Regions from separate parts of the Streptomyces sp. CNT360 genome, predicted to be linked through region 2. Evidence: riboswitches for the same ligand, from Rfam matches in the RefSeq annotation. Region 2 holds a riboswitch; each other region holds the start of a gene.
What was found. Region 2 has a riboswitch for cobalamin ahead of H297_RS0102225 (ribonucleoside-diphosphate reductase subunit alpha). Riboswitches for the same ligand answer to the same signal wherever they lie in the genome.
Positions count from the first base shown of each region.

Region 1 (2,194 bases), on a different contig from region 2:
CGGCCTCGGGTACGAGACGGTGTGCCACCGCCTCAGCACGCTCCAGCGGCCCAGGCTGCGGGGTGTGCCCTTCTCCTTCGTCCGCGTCGACCGGGCGGGCAACCTCTCCAAGCAGCAGTCCGCCACTGACTTCCACTTCTCCCGTGGGGGCGGGACGTGTCCGCTGTGGGGTGTGTACGACGCGTTCGCCTCGCCCGGGCGTATCCGTGTCCAGGTCGGCTCCATGCCCGACGGACAGCGTCATCTGTGGACCGCGCGCACCGTCACCCGGCACCGGGGCGGCTGGGGCGAGCCGGGCAAGACCTTCGTCATCGCGCTGGGTTGCGAGATCCGCCACGCCTCCCGGCTCGTCTACTCCGACGGGCTCGACCTTTCCAACGCGTCCGCCGCCACGCCGATCGGCATGGGCTGCCGGGTGTGCGAGCGCACCGCCTGCCCGCAGCGTGCCGTGCCGCCCCTCGACCGGGCCCTGGCGATCGACGAGAACAGCAGTACGTTCGTGCCGTATCCGGTGGCGGCCCCGTCCGGCGATGCGCGGGAGGTGCCCTTCGCCGGGGAGTGAACAGGGTCCGTCTGCCCGTCCCGGGGTGGACGTACTTGGACGTCCAACTATATTGTCGAGGGCAAGGTCCGCGGTGTCAGGGAAGCCGGTGCGAGTCCGGCACGGTCCCGCCACTGTGACCGGGGAGCGCGCTCTCCATGCGTCGAAGGCCACTGGCGAACGGCCCGTTCGTCCGCCGGGAAGGCCGGGGAGCGTGCGCTGATCCGGGAGTCAGGATACCGGCCGCGGTGTTCGTATCCGTGTTGTCCACGAGGATGGAGAGACACGCATGGCACCGGTGCGCATCCACGATCCCGGCACGTCGGTCGGCCGGGCACCTGACCCCGCGCCGTAGGGGTATTCCGCCACGCGCTTCCCCGCGCGCCGCCCGCACGCCGGCCACCGCCCGTGTGCGCTACGGCCGCGCCATCCCCGGATCCCACCTGACGAGAGCAGGCTCTCTTGATCCGTGAACTGGCACATTTCGTAGGCGGTAAGCACACCCCGGGCGCCTCGGGTGCTTACGGCGACGTGTACGACCCCAACACCGGCGAGGTGCAGGCCCGGGTGCCGCTGGCGGGCGCCGAGGAGGCCCGGGCCGCGATCGCCGACGCGGCGGCGGCCCAGCCCGGATGGGCCGCCTGGAATCCGCAGCGGCGCGCCCGTGTGCTGCTGCGCTTCCTCCAACTCGTGGAGGAGGAACGCGAGTCGCTCGCACGGCTGCTCTCCTCCGAGCACGGCAAGACCGTAGCGGACGCGCACGGCGACCTTCAGCGCGGACTGGAGGTCGTCGAATTCGCAGCGGGCATCCCGCACCTGCTCAAGGGGGAGTTCACCGACAACGCAGGCAGTGGCATCGACGTGCACTCGCTGCGCGAGCCGCTCGGCGTCGTAGCGGGGATCACTCCGTTCAACTTCCCCGCGATGATCCCGCTGTGGCAGGCGGCACCGGCTCTGGCCTGCGGTAACGCATTCCTCCTGAAGCCCTCGGAGCGGGATCCCTCGGTGCCGTTGCGGCTCGCCGAGCTGTTCGTGGAGGCGGGGCTGCCCCCGGGCGTACTGAACGTCGTCCACGGCGGCAAGGAGACCGTCGACATCCTGCTGGAGGACCCCCGTGTCGAGGCGGTCGGCTTCGTCGGCTCCACCCCCGTGGCGGAACGGATCTATGCCACGGCCGCCGCGCACGGCAAGCGCGCACAGTGCTTCGGCGGGGCCAAGAACCACCTGATCGTGATGCCCGACGCCGATCTCGACCAGGCGGTCGACGCGCTGATCGGCGCGGGGTACGGCTCGGCCGGCGAGCGCTGCATGGCCGTCTCGGTGGCCGTGCCCGTCGGCGAGGCGACAGCCGACGCGCTGGTGGAGCGGCTCAAGGAGCGGATCGGCACGCTGCGGATCGGGCGTTCCGACGACACGGACGCGGACTTCGGTCCGCTGGTGGGGCAGGACGCCGTCGAGCGGGTCCGCTCCTACGTGGATCTCGGAGTCGAGGAGGGGGCCGAACTCGTCGTGGACGGCAGGGACTTCCGTCTCCCGGACCACCAGGACGGCTTCTTCGCCGGTGCCTCCCTCTTCGACCGGGTCACCCCGGGCATGCGCATCCACCAGGAGGAGATCTTCGGCCCCGTGCTGTCCGTCGTGCGCGCGGCCGAC
Region 1 covers NZ_AUKO01000038.1:39,642-41,835, reverse strand. Annotated here, with positions in the region: gene H297_RS38260 (XRE family transcriptional regulator) at 1-562, shown strand, start outside; cobalamin riboswitch at 617-803, shown strand; gene H297_RS0125150 (CoA-acylating methylmalonate-semialdehyde dehydrogenase) at 1,004-2,194, shown strand, end outside.
Region 1: linked by a shared signal. The riboswitch ahead of H297_RS0125150 (CoA-acylating methylmalonate-semialdehyde dehydrogenase) and the one ahead of H297_RS0102225 (ribonucleoside-diphosphate reductase subunit alpha) in region 2 are both predicted to bind cobalamin.

Region 2 (2,194 bases):
GGGAGACCGGCTACATCGGCGTGACGGCATTCGTGGCGAACGTGGCCGTGACCGTGGTCGGCACGCTGGTGCTCCGGGCCCTCAAGGCGCCCGCAGGCATCGACGAGACCCGGCCGGAGGACTACACGGCCGACGCCCCGCAGCCCGGTACCGCCCCGGCGAAGGACCCGGCACCGACGGTCTCCACCGGCAAGGGGCCGGACACCGGCGAGGACCCCCAGGTGGAGGCCACCGCCGCGCACTGAGGCCGCAGCCGCGCTTCCGGCGCGGCCGGAACCGCCCTGACACCCGCTCCCGTTCTGCACGGGGGCGGGTGTCGGTGTCACGGGCCATGATGGCGGCATGGACCTCACCATCCGGGCCGCCCGGCCCGACGAGTACGCCGAGACCGGAGAGTTGGTCGCCCGCGCCTACCTGGACGGCGGGCTGTTGGACTTCGGCGAGGACGATCCGTATCTGACGACCCTGCGCGACGCCGCCTCCCGCGCCGCCCAGGCGGAGCTGCTGGTGGCCGAGGACGGGCGGGGAACGGTGCTCGGCACGGTCACCTTCGTCGGCGCCGGCGGGCCGTACGCGGAGCGCGCGGCCGAGGGCGAGGGCGAGTTCCGGATGCTCGCCGTGCGCCAGGGCGCGCGGGGGCGCGGAGTGGGCGAGGCGCTGGTGACCGCCTGCGTGGAGCGGGCCCGCGCCCTGGGCCTGCGCGGGCTGGTGCTCTCCACCCAGCGGCACATGTTCGCGGCGCACCGGCTCTACGAGCGGCTCGGTTTCGTACGGACGCCCGAGCGGGACTGGTGCCCGGTCGAGGACGTCCCCCTGTGGGCCTACACCCTGGCGCTGTGACGGCGCCACACCGACACACCGCACCGAACAAGACACAAGATATGGGGGGTCACAGCCAGGGGGCCACAACATGTATGCTCCCTCACGGCCGTCGCCACTGACGCAGGGGAACCCGGTGCGAATCCGGGACTGTCCCGCAACGGTGTGCGGAGCAGCTCGGTGCTGCCCGCGAGTCCGATCACCTGCCGGCGCCGGCATCGACACGTCCGGGTCTCGTGGACTGGGCCGGCGGACGGAGCGCGGAGGGCCTGTCCTGCCCGCTCCCCCACGCCGTGCCCCGCCGCGAGCACGAGCAGCGAGGGAGAGCATCGCGTGACCATCGCCCCCACCGCCCCGTCACCCAGTCAGGAGCGGACCCCTCCAGGCTCCGGCCCGGACCCCGCCACGGACGCGGCGGACGGCCCCGCCGCCGCCCTGAGCGAAACCCTCACGGCGCTGGCCGCGGGCCTCCCCGACGCGGACCCGGCCCCCGTGCTCGCGGCGGCGCTGCGCGGGCGTGCCCCGGCGGCCACAGCGGCCGACCTGCGCACGCTGGCCGTCGAGGCCGCCGCGGGTCTCATCAGCGAGGAGCCGTCCTACTCGGCGCTCGCGGCCCGGCTGTTGACCCTCGCGATCCGTGACGAGACGGCGGCCGCCGGTGCCACCAGCTTCTCGGCGTCTTCGGCCCTCGGCCACGCCGAGGGGCTGATCGCCGAGCGCACCCACGCCTTCGTGCAGGCGCACGCCGCCGCGCTCGACGCCCTGGTCGAGGAGGCCGTCGCGGAGGGTGCCGACGACAGGTTCGGCTACTTCGGGCTGCGCACCGTGCACTCCCGCTACCTGCTGCGGCATCCCACCACGCGGCAGGTCGTCGAGACGCCGCAGCACTTCTTCCTGCGGGTGGCCTGCGGTCTGGCGGCGGACGAGTCGGCCGAGGCCCTCGCCGAGGTCACCGCGTTCTACCGGCTGCTCAGCTCGCTGGCCTACCTGCCCTCCTCGCCCACCCTGTTCAACTCCGGCACCCGCCACCCCCAGATGTCCTCCTGCTACCTGCTGGACTCCCCCAGGGACGAGCTGGACTCGATCTACGAGCGTTACCACCAGGTGGCCCGCCTGTCCAAGCACGCGGGCGGAATCGGTCTGCCCTTCTCCCGCATCCGCTCCCGCGGCGCACTGATCCGCGGCACCAACGGACACTCCGGCGGCATCGTGCCCTTCCTGCGGACCCTGGACTCCTCGGTCGCCGCGGTCAACCAGGGCGGCCGGCGCAAGGGGGCCGCCTGCGTCTACCTGGAGACCTGGCACGCGGACATCGAGGAGTTCCTCGAACTGCGCGACAACACCGGCGAGGATGCGCGCCGCACCCACAATCTGA
Region 2 covers NZ_AUKO01000001.1:515,117-517,310, forward strand. Annotated here, with positions in the region: gene mctP (monocarboxylate uptake permease MctP) at 1-245, shown strand, start outside; gene H297_RS0102220 (GNAT family N-acetyltransferase) at 343-840, shown strand; cobalamin riboswitch at 908-1,044, shown strand; gene H297_RS0102225 (ribonucleoside-diphosphate reductase subunit alpha) at 1,153-2,194, shown strand, end outside.

Region 3 (2,194 bases), on a different contig from region 2:
CGAAGATCCTCTCCCGGCTGTTCGATGTGACGGCGACGAAGGACTGGGCGAACCTGACGGCCCGTGCGGACATCGTCGTCGACGGCCGCACGGTGCTGGCCGAGGTGCCGGTCTCCTACCTGCTGTTCCTGGAGAAGCAGCTCGGTGAACTGGGCTCGTTCCTGCGCAGGCTGCCGGTGCTGGACGGCGCGGAGGCCTGGGAGCGTGACCCGTCCACGGACTGGTGGAAGACCGAGCAGGTGCGCACGGTCCGCACCAAGAAGGTGCCGCGCAACCATGTGAAGGCGGAGGCCACCGAGAAGCACCCGGCGCAGGTCGAGGTCTACTACGAGGACGTACCCATCGGCTACTGGACGACGGTCAAGTACTCCGGCGCCCTGCCCGCGCGGCGGGTCAACGAGCTGCTGGAGCGGCTGGACAAGCTCTCCGCGGCGGTGAAGTTCGCCCGCGAGGAGGCCAACGGGACACAGGTGACCGACCAGCGCGTCGGTGACGCCGTCTTCGGCTACCTGTTCGCTTGAGTTCGCCGGGGTTCACCTGCGTTCGCCCGAGCGCGAGCGGACCCCGGCGGGCTGCCGCCCGCCCGTACAACTGAAACAGTCACAGACCCCCCGGGTGAGGGCTTCGACGGCCTTCGCACGGGGTGCGCCAGGAGCGCAAAGCTGAAGCAGAAGCTGATGTGTGAACCCCCGGTGCGCCTGCCCGAAAGCAGGCCGCCGGTCAGTCTCAACCTCTCGCTCCACGCTCAGCATCGCCGTTCATCGTCCGGCAACCGGGGCGGTGACGACCTCGAGACGCCGGTTCGAGTCCGGCCGGCCGTTCCACGTGCGGCCGTGGTGGAGTGGCTCCACGCGAGGACATCGCCGAACGATCCGCCTCTGAACCGCTACGGACGTGCGAACGAACGGCACCTAGGACCCCGGGGCCGGGTAAAGCCCCGGGGTCCCTTTTGTCACTTCTCCCCCTTTCTCCGCTCCGTGCCCCACGTGGTACGTTGCAGCCGCCAGTCAAACCCTTGAACGGGTCAGGGAATCCGGTGCGAATCCGGAGCTGACGCGCAGCGGTGTGGGACTGGGGTGTGCACGAGGCCACTGGGGCACGGTCCCCGGGAAGGCGCACACTCCGGCAGTCCCGAGCCCGAAGACCTGCTGGCACCCGCGTTCCGGACGACCGGACGCGGCGGTACGCCGGGCTCCGCGACTGGGCCTCACGACGGAGAAGGACACTGGCCATGCGCCCAAAGCGCCGTGGGACCGCCATGAGCCGGCCCGGTACGGGCAGGGCGGGGCGCGCCGCACACGCACTGCTCGCCGCGCTGCTGCTGATACCCGTGGCGGCCTGCCAGAGCGGCGGCCACAGCCGCGACGGTGCCCACGGCGACTCCCCCGCGGGGTTCCCCTACACCGTCACCAACTGCGGGGTGACCACGCGGATCACGGCGCCGCCGAAGCGGGCCGTGACCATGAACCAGCACGTCACCGAGATCATGCTGGCGCTCGGCCTCCAGGACCGGATGGCCGGCACCGCCTACCTCGACGACGAAATCCTCCCCCGCTACGCGAAGGCGTACCGAAGCGTCGAGGTGCTGGCGAAGCGGTACCCCTCCAAGGAGGGGCTGCTGGCCGCGAACCCCGACTTCGTCTACGGCGGTTACGCCAGCGCCTTCGACAAGACGGAGGGCCGCGACCGGGCGGCGCTGGCGGACAGCGGCGTACCCACCCGCCTCGACCTGGAGTCCTGCACCAAGCACGCCGACGTCGCAACCCTCCACAAGGAGATCCGCCAGGTGGCCCGCACCTTCGGGGTGCCGCAGCGCGGCGAGGAGCTCATCGAGAAGCAGGACCGGCGGCTGGCCGCCACCGCGCGGCGCCTCAAGGGCACGGCCAGGACCCCCGTCTTCGTCTACGACAGCGGCGAGAGCTCGGCGTTCACGGCGGGCGGCGCCGGTATCGGCAACGAGATCCTGCGCCGGGCGGGCGCCCGCAACGTCTTCGCGGACGTCGACAAGCCGTTCGCGGACGTCTCCTGGGAGAAGGTCGTCCAGCGCAGGCCCGAGGCCGTGGTGGTCTACGACTACGGCGGGACGACGGTCGCCCAGAAGAAGAAGCGGCTGCTGCGCGATCCGGCGCTCGCGGACGTCCCGGCGGTCAAGCACCGCCGGTTCGCGGTGCTGCCGCTCTCCTCGGCGGTGCTG
Region 3 covers NZ_AUKO01000003.1:473,888-476,081, forward strand. Annotated here, with positions in the region: gene H297_RS0109465 (DUF7873 family protein) at 1-521, shown strand, start outside; cobalamin riboswitch at 988-1,167, shown strand; gene H297_RS0109470 (ABC transporter substrate-binding protein) at 1,259-2,194, shown strand, end outside.
Region 3: linked by a shared signal. The riboswitch ahead of H297_RS0109470 (ABC transporter substrate-binding protein) and the one ahead of H297_RS0102225 (ribonucleoside-diphosphate reductase subunit alpha) in region 2 are both predicted to bind cobalamin.

Region 4 (2,194 bases), on a different contig from region 2:
CGTGGTGCGGGCACGGGCCAGCAGCGCGTCGAACTTCTTCGACGCGTACTGCGTCTGGTTGCGGGCGGCACCGCCGCGGACCCGCTGCTGGAGGAAGTCGGAGACGGGCAGCGTGGAGGTGGTGTTGAAGGCGGCGACGCCCTTGTTCTCTATCTCGCTGAAGTAGGTGCTGGAAGCGCGGGTGCGGGCGGACAGTTTCAGGCCCACCTCGCGGAGTTGGCGCGCCATCAGGTCCGCCGCGGGCTCCCAGGCTGCGTCGACGGAGCTGGTCTCCACGGTGATCTCCAGCCCGTCCGCACCGGCTTCCTTGACGAGCTTCCGCGCCTCCTCGACGTCGCGTTCGCGCGGCGTCAGGTCGTCGGGATAGCCCCGCAGACCCATACCGAACAGGTCGTTGCCCACCTCGCCGTGTCCGGCCAGCGCGATGCGGACCAATTCCTTCCGGTCGAGGCCCAGTTGCAGGGCCCGGACCAGCCGCGGTTCGTCGAACGGCTTGCGGCCGGTGCGCAGCAGCAACTGCTGGGCCGTGGCCCGCTTCGCGGTTAGCAGCCGTGTCGAACCCTCCTTCTTCAAGCGTTCGACGGAGGCCCCGGCCATGTCGGCCGCGTAGTGGACCTGACCCGACAACAGGGCGTTGAGCCGCGCCGATTCCTCGTTCGCGGGGACGATCTCCAGCTCCGCGATGTGCGGGGCACCGTCCCAGTGGTCCGCCCAGCGCCGGTAGCGGGCGGTGCCGCCGGGCGTGAAGGACACGTAGGTGAAGGGGCCGGAGCCGACCGGCTTGCGGAAGTCCGTCGTCCCGTCGGGAACGATCTCGGTACCGGGCCCGGCGAACACGGTCGGGAACTCGAAGTTCGGCGCCTTCAGCACGAAGACGACGGACCGCTCCCCGTCCTTCTTCCCCGCCTCGAAGTCGATCGCGGCCAGCAGTTCCTGCGAGGGGGACCCGGTCTTCGGATCGGCTGCGCGCCGGTAGCTGTAGAGGACGTCCTTCGCGGTGACCGGCTTCCCGTCGTGGAACTCGGCCTTGCGCAGACGCACCCGCCACCGGGTGCCGGAGCGGTCGCTCTCCCAGGACTCGGCGAGGCGGGCGCGGACGGACATGTCGTCCGCGTAGGTGCCGAGTGTGTCGTACAAAGCCTTGGCGCGCGCCTGGTCGACGAAGTTCGGAGCGACGTGGGGGTCGAGTGTCTCCTGCGAGCCGCCGGCGGTGAACGCGGCGCGGAAGCGGTCACCGCCTCCCCCGTCCGTCCCGTCGCCGCCACAGCCGGCCAGCAGGCCGGACGCGGCCAGCGCCAGGCCGCCTCCCGCGGCCAGCACCCCCCGTCTGCCGGGTTCTGGCCGGTACGTCGACCCGGTACGGGCATGCGTCGTCACAGTCGATCCTCTCCGGGGTGTCCTCGCCCCTGCTGTCGGACCGGCGACGGGTCAGTCTCCTGGCTCCCGGATCGTCGCTCGCCTCCGCCTTCCCGTTCCGCGTGCGCGGACGGTGGCATGCGGGAGGACCGCTCCCCGGTCACAGTGGCGGGACCGCGCCGGACTCGCACCGGCTTCCTGGTCCCCGTCGCCTCGTGGGCTCATTGTGGCCCACCAGGTGACGACGGCTTCCGACGGGTTGCCCCTTGGCGCCTGCGGCCGCCCCGGACCACCGGGCACACCGGTCGCCCCGGACGGGACGACCGCCTGCAGCCCCTGTCCTCCCGGCCGGGACGGTCAGCGGTGGAGCCTTTCCTGTGCACATGAGTCGCACCCTCGCCGGGGCCGACCACGGGCGCGCGTCTACGATCCGTACAGGCGGTCGGGGCCCGTGCGCGGAGCGGTCCCGCCCGGTATGTGTACGCGACCGTGCCATGTCGAGGGAGACGGGTTCATGTTCACTCCCCTCCGCAGTGTCGCCGCCTACGCCGCAACGGTCGCCCTCGGCGCCTGGCTCGTCGGGCTGACGGTCACCGCCGCCTGCTGCCTGGTGAGCGCTTCCGGTGACGGCTCGTCGACGATGCCACCGGTCACCTGGGACGACGCCGTACTCCTCGTCGCCGAGGTGACCGACCTGACGACGGCACGGAAAGTGCTTCCCAGCATGCCGCGATGGAAGGTGACCACCTTCGATGCGCCTCTCTACACCGTGGTCATGCTCGTCGTCGCCGTCGCGACCGCTGCCGCGGACGGGGACTCCTCCGCGGTCGACTGGGGC
Region 4 covers NZ_AUKO01000002.1:106,607-108,800, forward strand. Annotated here, with positions in the region: gene H297_RS0104955 (ABC transporter substrate-binding protein) at 1-1,377, opposite strand, end outside; cobalamin riboswitch at 1,430-1,557, opposite strand; gene H297_RS0104960 (hypothetical protein) at 1,871-2,194, shown strand, end outside.
Region 4: linked by a shared signal. The riboswitch ahead of H297_RS0104955 (ABC transporter substrate-binding protein) and the one ahead of H297_RS0102225 (ribonucleoside-diphosphate reductase subunit alpha) in region 2 are both predicted to bind cobalamin.